Regions from separate parts of the Streptomyces sp. NPDC037013 genome, predicted to be linked through region 3. Evidence: riboswitches for the same ligand, from Rfam matches in the RefSeq annotation. Region 3 holds a riboswitch; each other region holds the start of a gene.
What was found. Region 3 has a riboswitch for cobalamin ahead of metE (5-methyltetrahydropteroyltriglutamate--homocysteine S-methyltransferase). Riboswitches for the same ligand answer to the same signal wherever they lie in the genome.

Region 1 (7,068 bases), on a different contig from region 3:
CAGCTGGACGGTGGTGCGCAGCCGGGTCAGGCCCTTGCGGTCGTACGTCACGGGGACGCGGTCGACCGTCAATCTGCCCGCGGCGGGCCGCAGTCCACCGCTGAGCAGCCGCATCAGGGTCGTCTTGCCGCTGCCGTTGCGGCCCAGCAGGGCGAGGGCGCGGCCCTCGACGACGTCGAAGTCCAGGCCGCTGAGCACGGTAGGGCCGTCCTCGTACGCGTAGGACGCGTCCCGGAGGGCGACCATGGGCCCGTGCGGCCCGCCGCGGGCGCCCGGCTCGCGCAGAGCCGTCGGCTCGGTCATGGCAGGAACCTTTCCAGTACGAGGGTGAGGGCGACCAGGCCCACGAGCAGGGCCGCGCCGGCCGCCACGAAGGGCCGCGAGATCCGGGCGTCGGGCACGAGCACCCGCAGCGTCCCGTCGTAGCCGCGGCCCGCGAGGCCGGCCTGGAGCCGGCTCGCCCGGTCGAAGGCCCGCACGAACGCGGTGGCGCCGAGACCGGCGAGCGAGCGCCAGGTGGCGGCACGGGTGGTGTGGCCGAGGCGGGCGGCCTGCGCCTGCCTGATGCGGCTCATGGAGTCCAGGAGCAGGAAGCTCATCCGGTACGTGACGAGCGCCACGTCCACGACCGGCGCGGGCACGCCCGCTTTCACCAGGCGGGGCAGCAGGTCCGACATCGGCGTGGTGAAGGCGAAGAGGAGCACGCCGAGTGAGGCCGCGGAGGTCCGAAGGAGCAGGCCTCCGGCGCGTGCCGGTCCGCCGTCGGCGAGCGTCACGAACCCGTCGGGGCCGCCGAGTTGGACGAGCAGGGTGAGGGCGCCGGTCACGCAGAAGCCGAGCGGCACGCGGTAGGCGCGCCACAGTTTGCGGGGCGGCACGCCCGCCGGCCCAAGGAGCAGGACGAGCGCGGCGAGCATGACCAGCGCGGCGCCCGGCCAGGGCGGCAGGGAGATGGCGAGGACCGTGAGGCCGAGTCCGAGCACGGCTTTGTCCACGGGGTGACGGCGGCGCCAGCGACTGCTGTGCGCCGCCGCGTCGATGGGCAGCACGCCGCCTCAGACCTGCTCGGTCTCGGGCCGGCCGCCCTCGGCGCCGGCCGGCGTGGCGACCGTCCGCTCGACGGCACCGTCGGTGCGTTCGGCCGTCGCCTGTGCCGTGCCCGCGTCCTCGGCGCGCGCCTGCTCCGCGCCCTGGCGGCGGCCCTTGCGCAGCCCGAAGTAGTACGCGAGCACGCCCGCGCCGAGGGCCGCCTGCAGGGCGAAGAGGGCCGATTCGATCTCCCCCGAAGGGGGTTCGTACAGCGGCGAGAACCAGGGCTTGTAGTCCGGTTCGTTCTCGGTGATCGCCGTCTCGGCCTGTGCGTCGGAGCCGGTGAACGGCTCCTTCTTGTCGTCTCCGAGCCCCAGGGCGAGGGGCAGCACCGCGAGCGCGGCGACGATGACGAGCAGCAGGGTGTTGATCTTCGCGTTCCGGCTCATCAGGCGCTGGCCCCCGTCTCCGTCTTGGTCGTCGTCCCGGCCTGCTTGCTCTGCAGGAGCACGCCGAGCCGGGTGAGCTCACCCTTGCTGGACTGCACGAGCAGCCGCATCACCAGGACGGTGAGGAGCCCCTCGCTGACCGCGAGCGGGACCTGCGTGACGGCGAAGATGCCGCCGAACTTCCCCAGCGCGCCGAGGAAACCGCTGCTCGGGTCGGGGAAGGCCAGCGCCAGCTGGACGCTGGTGACGCAGTACGTGGACAGGTCGGCGACGAAGGCCCCGAAGAAGACGGCGGCCATGAGCGGCACGTCGAACCGCTTGAGGAGCCGGTAGACCGCGTATCCGGCCCAGGGTCCGACGATCGCCATCGAGAAGACGTTGGCGCCCAGGGTGGTGAGTCCGCCGTGGGCGAGCAGCAGCGCCTGGAAGAGCAGGGTGATGGTGCCGAGCACCGTCATGATCGGCGGCCGGAACAGGATCGCTCCGAGGCCGGTGCCCGTCGGGTGCGAGCAACTGCCCGTCACGGACGGGATCTTCAGGGCGGAAAGGACGAATGTGAAGGCCCCGGAGGCGCCGAGGAGCAGGGTGCTCTCCGGGTGTTCCTTGACTTCACGGGTCAGGGAGCGGACTCCGTGGACGACGAACGGCGCGGACGCTACGCCCCAGGCGATCGCGTGCGCCGGTGGGAGGAAACCCTCGGCTATGTGCATGGCTCGGCAGACCCTCTCCAGCACCTCGTGGATGGACAACGCGCCTTGGCCGGTCTCCTGGCTGACGGGTCGTACCGACCGGACTCCGCCTTCCCGGGTGCGTGTGCACCCAGTGGCTGCCGCGAGGGCTGGAGCCGGACTTCCCGATCACAGTGGCGAGGGCCGCACCGGCATCACACCGGATTTCCCGTGCACCAAGGCGTGGCGACATTAGTGCGCAACTGATCCGCTGACAACTTGTGCGCGGGGTGCGGTGGTGTCGTACGTGTGCGCGCGTACCACCGCGTACGCCCCTGTTCAGGGGCTATGTGTGGCTGGTGGGGTCACCGGGGCGGCGGCGGGGGCGGCTTGGGCGCGCCGCGCGGTGGCCGGATCTTCGCATACGCGACCGGTCGTCCGGCGGAACCGGGGGCTGTCGGCGGAGTGTGGGCACCCTCGGCGGGGAGCAGGGCGTCGCGATGGGCTCCGGGGTCCCAGCCGGTCTCCACGACCCGCTTCTGGAAGACCACGGCGCCGAGCAGGAGGGCGGCGCCGATCAGCAGCATCAGGAGGATTCCAGTGGTTTCGCCCGTCTTGGCCGCATGGCCGATGAGGGTGCCGAACCAGCCGAAATCGGCGTCGCCGAAGGTGGTGTTCTCCTTGCCGAAGGCGCCGAGGACCTTCAGGAGCAGGGCGGGCAGGAAGGTGATGAGGAGGCCGTTGACGAAGGCGCCCGCGGCGGCGCCGCGCCGGCCGCCGGTCGCGTTGCCGTAGACGCCCGCCGCACCACCGGTGAAGAAGTGCGGGACGAGGCCGGGCAGGACGAGGGCGAGCCCGAAGGCCGGATGGAAGATCCAGGCGAGCAGGCCGAGCCCTGCGAGGCCGCCGGCGAAGCTGGAGACGAAGCCGACCAGGACGGCGTTCTGTGCATAGGGGAAGACAATGGGCGCGTCGAGGGAGGGCACCGCGCCGGGCACCAGTTTCCGGGCGATGCCCTGGAAGGCCGGGACGAGTTCGCCGAGGATCGTGCGGACGCCGAAGAGGATCACGGCGACGGCGATGCCGAACTGCAGGCCCTGCATGACCGACTGCATGACGTAGTCGCCGACGCCGCTCGCGCCCGGCGCGCCGTCCTCGCCGAAGGCCTTGAACGCCGCCTCCTTGCCCGCCTTGCCGAGGAAGACCAGCGACATGATCAGGTAGATCAGGACCATCGACAGGGCGGTCGCCACCATCGAGTCGCGCAGGAAACGCAGGCCTTCGGGGAGGTTCATCTCCTCGGTGCTGCGGCTGCGGCGGCCCACCAGTTGCCCGGTCGCGCCGGCCGCGATGTAACCGGCCGTCCCGAAGTGGCCGATCGCCACGTTGTCGTCGCCGGTGACGCGCTTGGTCCAGGGGTGCGCGAAGGCGGGCAGGGCCACCAGCAGGATGCCGAGCAGGACGCCACCGACGAGGACCACGGCCCACGACGGCCGGCCCGCGACGGCCGGGACCATCGTCAGCAGCGTCGCCATGAACAGGATGTGGTGGCCGGTCAGGAAGACGTAGCGCAGCGGGGTGAAGCGGGCGAGGGCCAGGCTGACGGCGAAGCCGAGGATCATCAGCCACGCGACGCGCGATCCGTACTCCTTCTGCGCGATGCCGACGATCGCCTCGTTGGTGGGGATCACGCCGTGTGCCCCGGTGGAGCCCTGGATCATCTCGCCGAGCGGGGCGAGGGCGCCGACGACGAGGGTGGCGCCCGCGCCGATCAGCAGGAAGCCGAGGGTCGCCTTGATGGCTCCCCCGACGATTTGCCCGGTGGTCTTCCTCAGGGCGATCAGGCCCACGGCCGTGATGAGGCCGATGAGGTAGGCGGGTTGGCTGAGGATCTCGTCGACGAGGAACTCGGCGATCGACACGAGCACGTCCATGGTGGGTTCTCCTTGCCCGGGGGCGGGCCGTCAGACGTCGTAGGTGTCCCGGAGCACGCGGTCGGCCTCGGCCGCGCTGGTGAAGTCTTCGATGATCTTCACCGGGATGCCCACGTCACCGAGGGTCGCGGCGATCTCCCGCGAGGTGAGGATGGCGACCGCCTCCTTGGCCCGGCCCTTGGCGGAGATGGTGTCGGTCGCCTCGACGGTGACGTACCGGCTCCATCCCCAGTGGTCCAGGACGCCTTCGACGGTCTGCTTGAGGAAGATGCTCGTGCCGACGCCGTTGCCGCAGACGGTCAGAATCCTGTGCGGGTCGCCGCCGCTCGCCGGCTCGTGGCGCGTGTCCGGCCGCACTCCCCCGCCGGTGAGGAGCGCGTGCACGGCGCGCGGGGTCGCCGCCTCGCGCAGGGCGCACGCCGTGTCCGGGTCGGCGAGCAGCCGGGCGAGGGCGCCCATCGCCGCGGTGTGCTCGGCGGCGTCCTGGGCGGCGAGGCCGACGACCAGGTCGACGGGGTCGTTGGTGTCGTGCCCGAACTCCACCGGGTCCGCGAGGCGCACCCAGGACATGCCGGTGCGCAGGACGGCGGGCGAGGGTCTGGCGTGGGCGAGGGCGAGTCCGGGGGCGATGACGACGTAGGGCCCGTTGTCCCGGATGTTGCCGATCATTTCCGTCGTGTACGTGTCGGTGGCGGCGCCCGTCGCGACCATCAGGTCACCGGCGTGCCGCACGGCCGCGCGCCAGTCGGCCGCCGGGGCGTCGAGGAGCACGGCTTCCGCGGGGAGGATCTCGCTCAGCGTTGCCATGCACATGATTCTCGCCGACGGCCGGGCGGAGCCACGCGGAAGGCCCCCGGAAAGAGTGACGGGACGACGGTGGATGGCCGCAGCGGCGGTTGGGCCCGCGGCGGCCGGAGGTAGGACTGCGCCAGCCACGGTGCGGCCACGGCAGACGGAGCGGGCCCGACACGACTGGCACCGCGAAGACCCGCGGAGGCCTCAGGCCACGACCGGTTCCGTCACGAAGGGAGACGCCTCGGTGCATGCCTCGACGGCAGCAGGAAGACTCAGGGTCACCAGCCGCACCCGCCTCGGAGGGAAGCTGCTCGCGCTGGTCGCCACGGCGACGCTCGTCGTCGGCGCCCCCTCGTACGCGAGCGGCCCCGCCCACGAGGACACGCGCGCGCCTCGGACCCCCTCGCCCTTCACCGGGCTGGTGGCGCCTCAGGGTCCGGTCCTCGCCGTGAAGTTCGACAACGCGCGCGCGGCCCGGCCGCACACCGGCCTCGATCAGGCGGACATCGTCTACGTGGAGAAGGTCGAGGGCGGGATGAGCCGCCTGATGGGCGTCTATTCCGGCCGGCTGCCCCAGGCGATCGGTCCGGTGCGCAGCGCGCGGGAGTCCGACGTCGAACTCCTGCGCCAGTTCGGCCGGCCCGTCCTCGCCTACTCCGGGGTGCGCAGCGCTCTGCAGAAGACGCTCAGGGATTCCTCGCTCTACGCCCGCCCGCACGCCCGCGTCCCGGGGGCCTACTTCCGCGAAAGCGGCCGGCCCGCGCCGCACAACCTCTTCGTCCGGCCGCAGGCACTGCTGCGCTCGGCGCCGCAGGCCGACCACCCGACCGACATCGGCTTCCGTTTCGGCCCGGCGCCGGAGGGCGGCACCCCCACCAGGGCCACGACGGTCCGGTACGCCTCCGCCGGCCACACCTTCACCTGGTCGCCCGGGGAACGCCGCTGGCTCGCCTCCTTCGACGGGGTACCGGCCCGCGGCACCTCGGGGTCGCGGCTCGGCGCTCCTACCGTGGTGATCCAGTACGTGTCCATGCGCCCCTCCCGCTTCAAGGACGTCAACGGCGCGGTGACGCCGTACATCGAGACGGTCGGCAGCGGCACGGCGCAGGTGCTGCGCGACGGCAAGAGCTACCCCGTGCGCTGGAAGCGGTCCACGGCCGCCGGGGGCACCACCTTCACGCGGCCCGGCGGCGAGCCGATGCCCTTCGACCCGGGTCAGGTCTGGATGGTCTACGCGGACAGCCGCTGACAAAAAACCGGGCGGGCCGGCCGGGACGCTCCCCTGAGGGGTGTCCCGACCGGCCCGCCCGTGGTGGAGCAGGGGTCCTACCGGCCCGCGGGGGCGAGCTCCCGGTCCGGCTCGGCGTCGGGCGAACCCGTGTCGCCGAGGTTCCTGTGCAGCTTCTCGCCCTCCACGTCCACGTTCGGCAGCACCTTGTCGAGCCAGCGCGGCAGCCACCAGGCGGACTTGCCGAGCAGGGCGAGGACGGCGGGCACGATCGCCATGCGGACGACGAAGGCGTCGAAGAGGACGGCGATGGCGAGACCGAAGCCCATCATCTTGATCATGTCGTCGTTCTCCATGATGAAGCCGGAGAAGACGCTGATCATGATGATCGCGGCCGCGGCCACGACCCGTCCGCCGTGGGTGAAGCCGGTGACGACCGACTCGCCGGGACGCGATCCGTGGACGTACGCCTCGCGCATCCGGGTCACGAGGAAGACCTCGTAGTCCATCGCCAGGCCGAAGACCACGCCGATCATGAAGATCGGCATCATGCTCATGATCGGGCCGGGCTGGTCGACGCCCACGATGTCCGCGAGCCAGCCCCACTGGAAGACCGCGACCACGGCGCCGAGCGCGGCGGCCACCGAGAGCAGGAAGCCGAGCGCCGCCTTGAGCGGGACCAGGATCGAGCGGAAGACCAGCATCAGGAGCAGGAAGGCCAGGCCGACGACGAGTCCGAGGTAGGGCAGGAGCGCGTCGTCCAGGGTCTGCGAGAAGTCGATGGTCATCGCGGTCTGGCCGGTGACGAGGACCTCGGAGCCGGTGTCCGCGCCGATGCCGTCGGCGGTCGAGCGGAGCGACTTGACCAGTTCCTCGGTCTTGTGGTCGCTCGGCCCTGTCTTCGGTACGACGTTCATGATGGCGGTGTCGCCGGCCTTGTTGGCCTGCGCGGGGGTGACCGCGGC
Region 2 (7,068 bases), on a different contig from region 3:
CGTAGACCGGCGCGAAGCCGAGGCGCTGCAGGCGCTGGTCGGCGACGCACTGCAGGTAGTCGCGCATCGAGTCGGTGTTCATGCCCGGCAGGCCGTCGCCACACAGATCGCGGGCGAACTGCAGCTCGGCCTCGACGGCCTCCTTGAGCATGTCCGTGACCTGCTGCTGCAAGGCGTCGTCGAACAGGTCCGGCTCCTCCTTGCGGACGGTGTCGACCACGTCGAAGGCGAAGCTCATGTGCATCGTCTCGTCGCGGAACACCCAGTTGGTGCCGGTCGCAAGGCCGTGCAGGAGGCCGCGGCTGCGGAACCAGTAGACGTAGGCGAAGGCACCGTAGAAGAAGAGCCCCTCGATGCAGGCGGCGAAGCAGATCAGGTTCAGCAGGAAGCGGCGGCGGTCGGAGCGCGTCTCCAGACGGTCCAGCTTCTCGACCGAGTCCATCCACTTGAAGCAGAACTGGGCCTTCTCGCGGATGGAGGGGATCTCCTCGACCGCGTCGAAGGCGGCCGCCCGGTCCTGTGGATCGGGCAGGTAGGTGTCGAGCAGCGTCAGATAGAACTGGACGTGCACGGCCTCCTCGAAGAGCTGCCGGCTCAGATACAGCCGCGCCTCGGGGGAGTTGATGTGCTTGTAGAGCGTCAGCACGAGGTTGTTGGAGACGATCGAGTCACCGGTCGCGAAGAACGCGACGAGGCGGCCGATCAGGTGCTGCTCCTCGGGCGTCAGCTTCGCCAGGTCGGCGACGTCCGAGTGGAGGTCGACCTCCTCGACGGTCCAGGTGTTCTTGATCGCGTCCCGGTAGCGCTCGTAGAAGTCCGGGTAGCGCATGGGGCGCAGGGTCAGCTCGAAGCCCGGGTCGAGGAGGTTCTTCGCGCTGTTCGTGGTGGTGCTCATTACTGGCAGGCCTCGCAGGACTCGGGGTTTTCCAGGGAGCAGGCGACGGCTTCTTCGGCCGTGGCCTGGGCGGGGACGGGGACGGTCTCGGGCGCGGGTGCGGCGGTCGCGGTGTTCGAGCCGCCGGCCGCGCGGGCGATGCGCGTCGCGGGGCGCGAGCGCAGGTAGTACGTGGTCTTCAGGCCCTGCTGCCAGGCGTACGCGTACATCGAGGAGAGCTTGCCGATGGTCGGTGTCTCCAGGAAGAGGTTGAGCGACTGCGCCTGGTCGAGGAACGGGGTGCGGGCGGCGGCCATGTCGATCAGGCCGCGCTGCGGGAGCTCCCACGCGGTGCGGTACAGCGCGCGGACGTCCTCGGGGATCCAATCGAGGCCCTGGACCGAGCCGTTGGCCTCGCGCAGTGCCTCGCGGGTCTGCGCGTCCCACATGCCGAGCCGCTTCAACTCCTCCACCAGGTAGGCGTTGACCTGGAGGAACTCACCGGACAGCGTCTCGCGCTTGAAGAGGTTGGAGACCTGCGGCTCGATGCACTCGTAGACGCCCGCGATGGACGCGATGGTCGCGGTCGGCGCGATGGCGAGCAGCAGCGAGTTGCGCATCCCGGTGGTGGCGATACGTTCCCGCAGCGCCGCCCACCGCTCGGGCCACGTCAATTGCACGCCGTAGTGGTCGGGGTGCAGCACCCCGCGCGCGGTGCGGGTCTTCTCCCAGGCGGGCAGGGGGCCGTTGCGCTCGGCGAGGTCGGCGGAGGCCTCGTACGCGGCGAGCATGATCCGCTCGGCGATCCGGGTGGAGAGCGCGCGCGCCTCAGGGGCGTCGAAGGGCAGCTTCAGCTGGAAGAAGACGTCCTGCAGCCCCATCGCGCCGAGCCCCACCGGGCGCCACTTGGCGTTGGAGCGCCCGGCCTGCTCGGTCGGGTAGAAGTTGATGTCGACGACGCGGTCGAGGAAGGTCACCGCGGTGCGGACGGCCTCGTCGAGCCGCTCCCAGTCGATGTCCCCGTCCCGCACGAAGGCGCCGAGGTTGACCGAGCCGAGGTTGCAGACCGCGGTCTCGCCGTCGTCCGTGACCTCCAGGATCTCCGTGCACAGGTTCGACGAGTGCACGGTGTGGCCGGGCTCGGCGGTCTGGTTGGCGGTGCGGTTGGCGGCGTCCTTGAAGGTCATCCAGCCGTTGCCGGTCTGCGCGAGGGTGCGCATCATGCGGCCGTACAGCTCGCGGGCCGGCAGGGTCTTCTTGGCGAGCCCCGCGGCCTCCGCCGCCCGGTAGGCGGCGTCGAACTCCTCGCCCCACAGGTCGACCAGGTCGGGCACGTCCGAGGGCGAGAAGAGCGACCACTCCTGGTCGGCGGCGACCCGGCGCATGAACTCGTCCGGGATCCAGTGCGCGAGGTTGAGGTTGTGGGTGCGGCGCGCGTCCTCACCGGTGTTGTCGCGCAGCTCCAGGAACTCCTCGATGTCGAAGTGCCAGGTCTCCAGGTAGACCGCGGCCGCGCCCTTGCGGCGCCCGCCCTGGTTGACCGCGGCGACCGAGGCGTCCAGCGTCTTCAGGAACGGCACGATGCCGTTGGAGTGCCCGTTGGTGCCGCGGATCAGCGAGCCCCGGGAGCGGATGCGCGAGTACGAGAGTCCGATGCCGCCCGCGTGCTTGGAGAGCCGCGCCACCTGGTGGTAGCGGTCGTAGATCGAGTCCAGCTCGTCCAGCGGGGAGTCGAGGAGGTAGCAGGACGACATCTGGGGGTGGCGGGTGCCGGAGTTGAAGAGCGTCGGCGAGGACGGCAGGTAGTCCAGGCGGCTCATCAGGCCGTACAGCGCGGCGACTTCGTCGAGCGCGCGGGTGCTGTCGTCCTCGGCCAGGCCGCTCGCGACGCGCAGCATGAAGTGCTGCGGGGTCTCGATGACCTGGCGGGTGATGGGGTGACGCAGCAGATAGCGGCTGTGCAGCGTGCGCAGGCCGAAGTAGCCGAAGCGGAAGTCGGCGCCGTCGGCGAGCGCGGTCTCCACGAGCGCGTCGAGCCGGGCCGCGTGCGAGGTCACGAAGGCGGCGGTGCGGTCGGCGATCAGGCCCTCGCGCCGGCCGACCGCGATCGACTCGGTGAAGGAACGCACGCCCTGGGTGGCGGCCTCGGCGGCGATGGAGAGGGAGAGCAGCCGGGCGGCGAGCTTGGAGTAGGCCGGGTCCTCGGAGATGAGCCCCGCGGCCGCCTCCGTCGCGAGCGTCCGCAGCTCCGCCTCGTCGGCCCGCGCCGACCGGCCCCGCAGCGCGGCGGCGGCGACCCGCCCGGGGTCGGCGTCGGGGAGGTCGGCGGTGAGGTCGGTCAGGGTGCGCAGCAGCGCGGTCCCCGGCGCGTCGGCGCCCTCGGCGGTCGTCGGTGACGGCGCTGACGCAGGTTCGGCAGGCGCGATGGTCACGTGGAGCTCTCCCTCGCTCGGCTCTGGGCCTGGGGGAGGGGTCGGCACACACGGGCGCACCCGGGCAGGGCGGCGTACCGCGTCCACCGGCCCATTCCACGAGGCCCGGACGGTCGGCACCCGGGCCGGACGGCACGGGTGCGCTGCCGGCAGGTCTTCGGACTCCGCGTACGACAAATGCGTACACGTCCACCGTTGCGGGACAGTTCCGGACTTGCACCGGATTCCCCTGCGGCGACAGCGAGCACGAGCATACATCTTGTGTCGCGCTTCGGGAGCAGGCCCACATCTTGTGTCGGGTCAGGGAGGTGGGGTCTAGAGCGTCAAGGCGTAGGTGCGCAGCGGCAGGTCGGGGAGGGGGCACCAGTCGCGCTCCGGGGTCCGCAGGAAGCCGAGGCGTTCGTAGAGCCGGTGGGCGGTGCGCATGGAGGGCGAGGAGGAGAGCACGAGCCGGCTCCGGCCCGCGTTCCTGGACCGCTGGACGCACGAGCGCACCAGGAGCTCGCCGACGCCCCGGCCGCGCGCCGCGTGCGCGACCGCCAGCATGCGGATCTCGGTCTCGCCGTCCCGCGCGATGTCCGCCAGGGGCCCGCCGTCCGGCACGAAGGTCACGCCGCCGAGCAGCTCCCCGGCCATGTCGTCCGCAACGGCGACCAGGATCTCGGCGTGCGCCGCGCGTCCGGCCACGTCCCGCAGCACGGGCAGGTAGGGGTCCTCGGTCCCGAAGTCCAGGTGTCCGTCGTCGAGATAGGCCTGCGCGGTGAGGTCGCCCACGGCCCCGTACTCCTCGGGCCTCGCCCGCCTGATCGTGATGTCCATGCGCCGCAGTGTGCAACAGGAGACGACGAAGGGCCGCCGGTTTTCCGGCGGCCCTTGTCGGATGCGGTGCGGTTGTGGGGGCGGGTCAGTGCCCGGAGCCCGCGGTGGCCTTCGGCAGCTCCTGTACGACACCGGGGTCGCCGGCGTCCGCCGTGTAGTCCTCCGGGGACGTCTCGTCGACGCCCTCGGGGGCCTTCAGCGCCTTCAGGACGAAGGTGAGGACCACGGTCACGAGCACGTTCAGGATGAACGCGGTCAGGCCGATGTAGCCGATCTCGCCGATGCCGGGGATCTCGTCCGACGAGCCGCCGAAGTGCTTCTGGGTCGGCGAGGCGACGCCGTACGCGGCGACCGTCCCGTAGACCATGCCGACCGCCCAGCCGGCCAGCAGCGCCCAGCGGTGGAACCACCGGGTGAACAGGCCGCCGACCAGCGCGGGCATGGTCTGCAGGATCCAGATGCCGCCGAGCAGCTGGAAGTTGATCGCGACGGTCTTGTCCATGGTGAGGACGAAGGCGAGGGCGCCCACCTTCACCAGGAGCGAGACCAGCTTGGAGACCTTGGTCTCCTGCTCGGGCGTCGCGTCCGGCTTGATGAAGTCCTTGTAGATGTTGCGGGTGAAGAGGTTCGCGGCCGCGATCGACATGATGGCGGCCGGCACGAGCGCGCCGATGCCGATCGCCGCGAAGGCGACGCCGGTGAACCAGTCGGGGAACATGTCCTCGAAGAGCTGCGGGATCGCCAGTTGGCCGTTGTCGACCTTGACCCCGGCCGCGATCGCCATGAAGCCGAGCAGCGCGAGCAGGCCGAGCATCAGCGAGTACAGGGGCAGGATCGTGGTGTTGCGGCGGATGACGTCGCGGCTCTTGGAGGAGAGCGTCGCCGTGATCGAGTGCGGGTACATGAAGAGCGCGAGAGCGGAGCCGAGCGCCAGGGTCGCGTACGTCCACTGACCGGCCTCGGGTGGCGCGAGCGCGCCGCGCGGCTTGCCGGTCTTCTCGTTGACCACGCCGAACGCGTCGCCGGCCTTGGCGAAGATGTCGTCGAAACCGCCCAGCTTGATCGGGATGTAGATGATCGCGACGGCGATGACGAGGTAGATCAGCCCGTCCTTCACGAACGCGATCAGCGCGGGCGCGCGCAGCCCCGAGGAGTAGGTGTACGCGGCGAGCACCGCGAAGGCGATCAGCAGCGGCAGGTCCTTGATGAACCAGTTGGTGTCGGGGCCGCCGCCGATGCCCATGACGTCGAGGACGGCCTGGATGCCGACCAGTTGGAGCGCGATGTACGGCATCGTGGCGAGGATGCCGGTGACCGCGACCGCCAGGGACAGGCCCTTGGAGCCGAAGCGGCCGCGCACGAAGTCGGAGGTGGTCACATAGCCGTGCTTGTGCGAGACCGACCACAGGCGCGGCAGGAAGGTGAAGATGAGCGGGTAGACGAGGATCGTGTACGGCACGGCGAAGAAGCCGGCCGCGCCCGCCGCGTAGATCGCCGCGGGGACGGCCACGAAGGTGTACGCGGTGTACAGGTCGCCGCCGAGCAGGAACCAGGTGACCCAGGTGCCGAACGACCGTCCGCCCAGGCCCCATTCGTCCAGGCTCTGCTCGTTCTCGGCCTTGCGCCAGTGGGCGGCGAGGAAGCCCATGACCGTGACCGCGAGGAAGAAGAAGATGAAGACCCCGAGGGCGACGCCGTTCACGCCGCCCGATGCGAGTGTGGTCACTGTCCGGCACCCCCCTGGACCCGCTCGGCCTTGCGGGCGCGCTGGTCGCGCTGCCACAGCTTGTACGCGATCATCGTCAGCGCCGTGGAGATGAGCACCCACAGCATCTGGTACCAGTAGAAGAACGGGATGCCGATGAGGGTCGGGTCGACCTTGGCGTAGGAACTCACCCACAGCATCGCCACGAAGGGCGCGACGAGGCAGACGGCGATGACCACGCGGACCGGCGTGACGACCGGTCTGTTCACTTCAGGCGCATCTGACATATCGCGGCTCCGTTCCCTCACTTATCCCATGCTTAACGTGCGGGAAATCTAAGCCACAGTCTCGCTGCATGGAACCCCCGTCCGGATAACGGACGGGTCAATGTCCCTGCTCAGCAGCAGCGGAACCCCTTGCTCGGGTCCGACTCCTGCTGGTCTGTCCGCATGCGTTCAAATGCGCGCCGGCTGGGGACGGTTGCGGCCGGATGGTCCGCGCGGAGATGAGCCACGTACCGCTCGTACGCCGATTCGTCGGTCAGCTCCCTGACGTACCAGCGCATCCAGCGCAGACCGCGCAGCAGTGGTGCCGTCATGTGCTCAGGGCCTCCTGTCATGGTCAGGGCCTCCTGTCATGGTTTGAGGGCCGCCCGCTTCTCCTCCCGGGTGGCGACGAGCCCGGCCGGGGCCCTCAACTCCGATTCCACGTACGGTGCTTCGCGCAGCGGGGCGGCCTCGGGGTGGCGGATGTGCCGGACGCAGACCCGGGCCGCGTCCAGGACCACCACGACGACGAGCAGGGCCAGGACCGCCGAAAGGACGCCGTCCACCGTGGAGTTGGTGACGACGGTGTGCATGTCGTCCATGGTCTTGGCGGGCGGCAGGATCGTGCCGTCGTCGATGGCGTCCCGGTACTTCGCGCGCTGCTGGAAGAAGCCGACGCGCGGATCGGAGGAGAACACCTTCTGCCAGCTCGCGGTGAGCGTCACCGTAACGTCCCAGACGAGCGGAACACCGGTGATCCAGGCCCACTTGAGGCGCCCGGACTTCACCAGGAGCGTGGTGCAGACGGCGAGGGCGACGGCGGCGAGGAGCTGGTTGGCGATGCCGAAGATCGGGAAGAGCTGGTTGATCCCGCCGAGCGGCTCGTGCACGCCCACCCAGAGGAAGTACCCCCACAGGCCGGTGACGGCGGCGCTGGTCAGCAGCAGGCCGGGCCGCCAACTCATGTTCCTG
Region 3 (7,068 bases):
GCGGGGACGGACACCGGAGGCGTCGGCCCCGGGACCGCGCCCGGCACCACCACCACGACGGGCGGCACCACAGCCGGCACGTCGGGCGGAACGACGCACGGTACGACGGGCGGTACGGCAGGCGGTGAGTGGCAGACCGGTGGCAGCGACGGGGACCGGAACCGCGACCGCGACGGCACCCGGGCCGGCGGCGATGGCGGTGGCGGGGAGCACGGAGGCGGAGAGGTGCCCGCCTGGCTGCCATGGGGGCCCAAGTCACCCAACGTCGACGACCTGTTCGAGCCCGACAGTCTGTACGACCTGCTCCAGCGAGGCGAGTGCCGGGAGGCCTACAGCAGCGCGACCGCCGCCGACAAGGGGAATGGGAACTCGGCGAGTCCGGCCTCCTGGAAGGTCATCGAGGGCCTCGCCGGTATCTGCAAGGCCGCGCAGGGCGAGGCCGACGGACTCGCCATCGCGATCAAAGCGGAAGCGGGCCTGCGTGCGAGCGGTTACCGGCCCGCGAACGCCGAGTACCTGTGCAAGGACGGTGACGCGTACGCCGTCCTGCGACGCTTCGTCGCCTACTACCAGCGGCACCGCGACGAGCGAGTGGTGCTGCGCTCCGCACCGCCGGGCAGTGCGGCCTGCCCCAACAAGATCGCCGCCACGCGCCTCAGCGTCACTCCGGGCGACACGGCCGGCTTCCACGGCACGTGGCCCGACGCCCCGGCGACCGTGGAGCTGCGTGCGCCGGAACTGACCGCCCCGATCGTCCTGAAGCCCTTCGACGGCCTGGACAAAAGGGTGTTGTGCTGCAAGGACGGGACCGTCGCCGTCGACCTTCCGGGGCCGGACGGATTCGGCGGCCGACGCCCGACGGCGATCGACGTGACGCTCGTGACGAAGAGCGGCGTCAGGATCGCCGCGCGGGCCGCGTTCACCCTCGATTGGAGCGGTGTCCCACGGTCGCCGTCCGGCTCCGGTTCCGGCTCGCCCACGACCTCGTCCTCGTTCGCGTCCCCGACCGCCCGGCCCCACCGCTCCCCCGGTGCGACGACCGTACTCTTCCGATGAGCGAACCCCCGGCCCCTGAGCCTGGCCCTGAACCCGACCCCGACCCCGACCCGGAGCCCGCGTCCCCACCACCCCCGCCGGACCCACCGGACCCGCCGGACCCGTCACCCCCACCGTCTCCCCCCGACCCCGCCGAACCCCGGATCAGCTGGATGGAGGTCGTCGGAGCCATCGGATCCCTGGTCACCCTGCTGACCGCGGTGCTCTTCTACTTCGGCTGGGCGAGCACCGACGCGGAGACCAAGGCGCTCGGGCTGCGCGACACCGTATTCCACCTCTCCACCAGCGACTACCTGTTGCGCAGCGTCAGCGCCCTCTACCTTCCCGCCTGGCTCGCGGCGGGCGTCGCGCTCGGCGTGCTCGGGCTGCTGCGCCGGGCCGCGGGTGAACCGGAACGGCTCGCCCGTGCCGTTCGGGTCCTGCGCCACGCCTGGACGGTGCCCGTCGCCCTCACCCCGCTGTATCCGCTCAGCCCCTGGCTGTTCGACCTGGTGCTGCCGCTCTCCGCGATCGGCGGGTTCTCGCTCAGCGCGTACGCCCGTACCCGTGATCGCCGGGACCTGCGGCTCTGGGGGCTCACCCTCTTCATCTGCGTGCTCTCGCTGTTCTGGGCCGTGTCGTCGTACGCGGCCATCGCGGGCCGGGGCCGCGCGGAACTCACCGAGCGGACCCTGCGCGACGGCTTTCCCGCAGTGGTCGTCTTCAGCGAGAAGGACCTGATGATCCGGGGCGGCGGCAGTTGCTTCCGGCGCGTCACCGACAAGGGCAGCCAGTACGCGTACGAATACGCGGGCCTGCGCCTCTTCCACGTCTCCGGTGACCGCGTCTTCCTCGCCCCCCGCGACTGGTCCCCCACCGACGGCACCCTCTACGTCCTCAAGGAAGGGGCGGGGCAGCGCGTCGACCTGATCAGCGGCGCCGGGCGGCGGGCCCGGGAGTGCGGGGAGTAGCCGATTTCGCGGACGGCCCCGTAAGGTGATCGACGCAGCTGGTTCGCCCCGCCCGCCAGGCGGGAGCGTCGCAAGAGGGAACCCGGTGGAAATCCGGGACTGCCCCGCAGCGGTGAGCGGGAACGACCGCCGTCACACGCACTGGGACCGCACGACCGGTCCTGGGAAGCGACGGCCAGTAGGGGTCCTCCTTCACGAGGACGCGCCCGCGAGTCCGAAGACCTGCCCGCTGTCCGTGCGCGAACCACTCGTGCGCGGATATCCCGGTGACCTCGTGGGCGGGTCGGCGTGCATACCAGACGGGCGTCCGCGCCAACGCGCGATCCGGTCCCGTCAGGTGCGTCACCCTTCGCGCTCGCGTCCCGTCGCCGGGATCTCAGGGATTCATCTCGCGAAGGAGATCTCCGTGACCACCAAGCCCGCAGCCGCGGCAGCACGGGCCACCGTGTACGGCTACCCCCGCCAGGGCCGGAACCGCGAACTCAAGAAGGCGATCGAGGGTTACTGGAAGGGCCGTGTCACCGCGGACGCCCTCCGGGACGCCGCCGCCGAGCTCCGCCGTTCGAACTGGCGCGAACTGGCCGACGCCGGGATCGACGAGGTCCCGACCGGCGACTTCTCGTACTACGACCACGTCCTGGACACGACCGTCATGGTCGGCGCGGTTCCCGAACGCCACCGTCACGCCGTCGAAGCGGACCCGCTGGACGGCTACTTCGCGATGGCTCGCGGCACCCAGGACGTGGCGCCGCTGGAGATGACGAAGTGGTTCGACACCAACTACCACTACCTCGTGCCCGAGTTGGGTCCTGGCACCGTGTTCACGGCGGACTCCTCCAAGCAGGTCGCCGAGTTCGCGGAGGCCCACGCGCTGGGGCTGACCGCGCGGCCCGTCCTCGTCGGACCGGTCACCTACCTCCTGCTGGCCAAGCCCGCGCCCGGGGTGCCCGCCGACTTCGATCCGCTGACGCTCCTCGACCGGCTGCTCCCGGTCTACGCCGAAGTCCTCGCCGACCTGCACGCGGCCGGCGCCACATGGGTGCAGCTGGACGAGCCCGCCCTCGTCCAGGACCGGACTCCCGCCGAACTGAACGCCGTGGCCCGCGCCTACCGCGACCTGGGTGCCCTCACCGACCGGCCCAAGCTCCTGGTCGCCTCGTACTTCGACCGGCTCGGCGACGCCCTTCCCGTGCTCACCAAGGCGCCGGTCGACGGACTCGCCCTCGACTTCACGGGGCCGGCCGCCGCCAACCTCGACGCGCTCGCCGCCGTCGGCGGAGTGCCCGGGAAGCGGCTGGTCGCCGGTGTCGTCGACGGCCGCAACATCTGGGTCAACGACCTGGAGAAGTCCCTGGCCACGCTCGGCACCCTGCTCGGCCTGGCCGGCCGGGTCGACGTCGCCGCCTCCTGCTCCCTCCTGCACGTCCCCATCGACGCCGCCCTCGAACGGGACATCGAGCCGCAGATCCTGCGCTGGCTCGCCTTCGCCCGCCAGAAGACCGCGGAGATCGTCACCCTCGCCCAGGGCCTCGCGCGCGGCACCGACACGATCTCCGCCCGGCTCGCCGCGAACCGCGCCGACCTGGCGTCCCGCGCCAACTCCCCCATCACCCGCGACCCGGCGGTGCGCGCCCGCGCCGCGGCCGTCACGCGGGCCGACGTCCACCGCGCCCAGCCGTACGCCGAGCGGGCGGCTGCCCAACGCGCGGGCCTCGGCCTGCCGTTGCTGCCGACGACGACCATCGGCTCCTTCCCGCAGACCGGAGAAGTGCGGTCGGCCCGCGCCGACCTGAGGGCCGGACGGATCGACGAGGCGGGGTACGAGGAGCGCATCAGGGCCGAGATCCGGGAGGTCATCTCCTTCCAGGAGAAGGCGGGCATCGACGTCCTGGTGCACGGTGAACCCGAGCGGAACGACATGGTGCAGTACTTCGCCGAGCAGCTCACCGGCTACCTCGCCACGCAGCACGGCTGGGTCCAGTCGTACGGCACCCGCTACGTGCGGCCGCCGATCCTCGCCGGCGACATCGCGCGGCCGGAGCCGATGACGGTGCGCTGGACCACGTACGCGCAGTCCCTCACCGTCCGTCCCGTCAAGGGCATGCTGACCGGGCCGGTCACCATGCTCGCCTGGTCCTTCGTCCGCGACGACCAGCCGCTCGCCGACACCGCGCGGCAGGTCGCCCTCGCCCTGCGCGAGGAGGTCGTGGAGCTGGAGGCGGCCGGTACGTCGGTCATCCAGGTCGACGAGCCGGCGCTGCGCGAGACGCTGCCGCTGCGCGCCGCCGACCGTGCCGCCTACCTGGCGTGGGCCACGGAGGCGTTCCGCCTCACCACGAGCGGGGTGCGTCCGGACACGCAGATCCACACGCACATGTGCTACGCCGAGTTCGGCGACATCGTCCGGGCCATCGACGACCTCGACGCCGACGTCATCAGCCTGGAGGCGGCCCGCTCACACATGCAGGTCGCCCGCGAACTCGCCGCCCACGGCTATCCGCGCGAGGCCGGGCCCGGCGTGTACGACATCCACTCCCCGCGCGTGCCGAGCGTCGAGGAGGCGGCGGCCCTCCTGCGCACGGGGCTTGAAGCGATCCCCGCCGACCGGCTGTGGGTCAACCCGGACTGCGGCCTGAAGACGCGCGGCTGGCCGGAGACCCGCTCGTCCCTGGAGAACCTGGTCGCGGCGGCCAGGACAGTCCGCGAGGAGCTGTCCGCGTCCTGACGGCCCGCATGGTCCGCCCGGCGGGGGGCTTGCCTTCGCCCCCCGCCACACGTCCCTTTCCCTTCCCGCTCTCTTCCGGGTTGCACTGTGCAAAGATGCGTTCCGTCGATCGCAGAGTCCGCGCCACCTACAAGGCCCACCGCCATGAAGCAAGCCCCCTCGCTCCTCTTCGTCCTGTACGTGGCCTGCACGGTGTGCAAGACCCGTGTCGCGCACCTGGAATTCACCCCGCCCGGCACGGATCCCGTCAGCCAGCCGCGCTGGGACGCGGTGCGCCGAGCCGCCTACGCCTCGTCGAGGAGCCCCACCCTCTGGTGGTTCACCGTGGAGAGCGAGGACCACACGAACGGCGTGGGTGAGAACATCTCCGCCGAAGACGCCGAGCGTTACCGAAGAGCCTTCCGCTATCCCCGCACTTTCGCGCGCGTCCAGACGGCCGGCCTCAAGGGCGACGCCGGTTTCTGCGCCGAGTGCGACGTCCCCTACTGCGCCCGGCACTGGCAGCGCGGCGACGAGACGATGTGCCCGCTGGGCCACGCCCGTTGAGGACCCCGCCTCCCGGGGGCGCGGCGGGTGCCCCGGCGCCGGAGCGACGGCACGGTGATCACCGACCGGGGTGATCGCCCGCGGCACCGTCGATGAGTTCGCGGACGATGTCCATGTGCCCCGCGTGCCGGGCGGTTTCCTCGATCATGTGGATCAGCACCCAGCGCATGGAGACCGTCTTGCCGTCCCAGGACGTCCCCAGGGCGTCGAGGTCCAGCTCATCGATGACCGCGTCCGCGGCGGCTCTGGCCCGCGCGTAGAACTCGACGATCTGAGCGGTCGTCTCGCCGGGGGCCGCCGCCATGTCGTCGTCGGTGAGGGGGTCGAACCAGAACGGCTCGGTCTCCCGGCCGAACGCCGTGCAGAACCAGCCGTACTCGACGGCCGCCAGATGCTTGACCAGGCCCAGCAGACTCGTCCCCGAGGGTGTCATCGGCCGCCGCAGCGCGGCGTCGTCCAGACCCTCCAGCTTCCACGAGACCACGTCACGGTGTCGGTCGAGGCTGACGTGCAGGCTCTCTTTCTCACCGCCGGTGTACGGCACGCGCTTCATCATGCCCGGAACGTAACAGCCGGGTCTGACAACGCCGCGAGGGCGAGCGGAGGGAGCGGCCCAGCTCCCTCCGCTCCCCCCACCGCTCGGCGTCAGTTCACCGTCAGTTCGGCGATTCCCGGGTGCTTCTTCGCGTCCGCTTCGCCGCGCACCGTCACCCGTACGTACCGCGCGAGTCGTGTGTCGTCCGCCTTCGCCCGGTGCCAGTGGTGGCCGTCGAGGGAGAGTTCCACGGTGTGGGCGGTGGGTTTTGTGTCGGTCCAGGTGGGGGTGACCTTCCTGACCTGGACGGGCTTTGCCAGGTCCGTCGTCAGCCGGCCGGTCGCGGCGTCCGGGACCCACCCCGTGGCCGTGTTGCCGTCGACGGCGGCGTTCGCGTACATGCCGGGCTGCTGGGAGGAGGCCGTGGCGCGGGCGCAGCGGGCCGCGTTGGTGGTGGGGGTGAGGTCGGGGCGGCGGGTCTTGAGGACGACCGGGGCGTCCTTGCCGACGATCTGCTCGCCCTGCGGGGTGTCGAGCGTCATCGGCTCGCCGCCCGTCAGACGCACGGTGGTGTGGTGTGCGCCGATCTCGATGTCGTACGTACGCCCCTGCCAGGTCAGCCCGCGGAGGTTGACGCCCTCGTGGAGTTGCGGGGGCAGCATCGGGTCGAGGCGCAGGCGGTCCTCCCGCATCCGCAGGCCGGTCAGGCCGTTGGTGAAGACCTGGAGGAAACCGCCCTTGCCGGTGAGGAAGTCGTGCGCGGGCGAGCCCGCCAGAGGATCCTCGGCGCCCGCCTTGTCGCCGCGCGCCTCCGAGAACTGGGCGAAGGGGCCGCGTACGAACGGCTTGATGGAGCGTTCCAGATAGGTGTACGTCGAGCAGCCGGGCTCACCGATCCCCGCCGCGTCGATCGCGTGGACCGAGTCCGTCATGGCGGGTCCGTCCGGGTCGGTGCGCTGCGCGTAATAGTCGAGGGTGCCGGCCGCGGCCCCCTCGGGCATCGGCCACTCCAGCGGGTACATCAGCAGGACCGTGTCGGCCTGCTTGATGGTGCTGCCGTCGTAACCGTCGTACTGCCGGAAGACCTTGCGCCCGGCGTCGTAGGGGATCCGGATGCGGTCGGCGATCGACGTCCAGGCGGCGGGGGCCCGCTCGCCGAGGAGTTCGGCGGCGCGGGTGGCGTGGCGCAGGGCGGTGACGGCGCCCGCGTTGGTGAAGACCGCGTCGTCGACGCCGTTGCTGTACTCGTCGGGGCC

Region 1: another riboswitch for cobalamin. It lies ahead of ACZ7DY_RS18540 (energy-coupling factor ABC transporter permease); the one in region 3 lies ahead of metE (5-methyltetrahydropteroyltriglutamate--homocysteine S-methyltransferase).
Region 2: another riboswitch for cobalamin. It lies ahead of ACZ7DY_RS08840 (ribonucleoside-diphosphate reductase subunit alpha); the one in region 3 lies ahead of metE (5-methyltetrahydropteroyltriglutamate--homocysteine S-methyltransferase).

What each region holds. Positions count from the first base shown of each region.
Region 1 covers NZ_JBVJRV010000004.1:876,694-883,761, reverse strand. Annotated here, with positions in the region: gene ACZ7DY_RS18555 (energy-coupling factor ABC transporter ATP-binding protein) at 1-303, opposite strand, end outside; gene cbiQ (cobalt ECF transporter T component CbiQ) at 300-1,049, opposite strand; gene ACZ7DY_RS18545 (energy-coupling factor ABC transporter substrate-binding protein) at 1,056-1,478, opposite strand; gene ACZ7DY_RS18540 (energy-coupling factor ABC transporter permease) at 1,478-2,188, opposite strand; cobalamin riboswitch at 2,219-2,402, opposite strand; gene ACZ7DY_RS18535 (PTS ascorbate transporter subunit IIC) at 2,512-4,080, opposite strand; gene ACZ7DY_RS18530 (PTS sugar transporter subunit IIAB) at 4,111-4,887, opposite strand; gene ACZ7DY_RS18525 (DUF3048 domain-containing protein) at 5,120-6,124, shown strand; gene ACZ7DY_RS18520 (MMPL family transporter) at 6,202-7,068, opposite strand, start outside.
Region 2 covers NZ_JBVJRV010000002.1:838,708-845,775, forward strand. Annotated here, with positions in the region: gene ACZ7DY_RS08835 (ribonucleotide-diphosphate reductase subunit beta) at 1-895, opposite strand, end outside; gene ACZ7DY_RS08840 (ribonucleoside-diphosphate reductase subunit alpha) at 895-3,306, opposite strand; cobalamin riboswitch at 3,438-3,560, opposite strand; gene ACZ7DY_RS08845 (GNAT family N-acetyltransferase) at 3,622-4,125, opposite strand; gene mctP (monocarboxylate uptake permease MctP) at 4,211-5,827, opposite strand; gene ACZ7DY_RS08855 (DUF3311 domain-containing protein) at 5,848-6,117, opposite strand; gene ACZ7DY_RS08860 (YbdD/YjiX family protein) at 6,228-6,449, opposite strand; gene ACZ7DY_RS08865 (carbon starvation CstA family protein) at 6,465-7,068, opposite strand, start outside.
Region 3 covers NZ_JBVJRV010000001.1:929,249-936,316, reverse strand. Annotated here, with positions in the region: gene ACZ7DY_RS03990 (hypothetical protein) at 1-1,056, shown strand, start outside; gene ACZ7DY_RS03985 (hypothetical protein) at 1,209-2,006, shown strand; cobalamin riboswitch at 2,029-2,250, shown strand; gene metE (5-methyltetrahydropteroyltriglutamate--homocysteine S-methyltransferase) at 2,413-4,731, shown strand; gene ACZ7DY_RS03975 (hypothetical protein) at 4,876-5,277, shown strand; gene ACZ7DY_RS03970 (DinB family protein) at 5,336-5,830, opposite strand; gene ACZ7DY_RS03965 (discoidin domain-containing protein) at 5,923-7,068, opposite strand, start outside.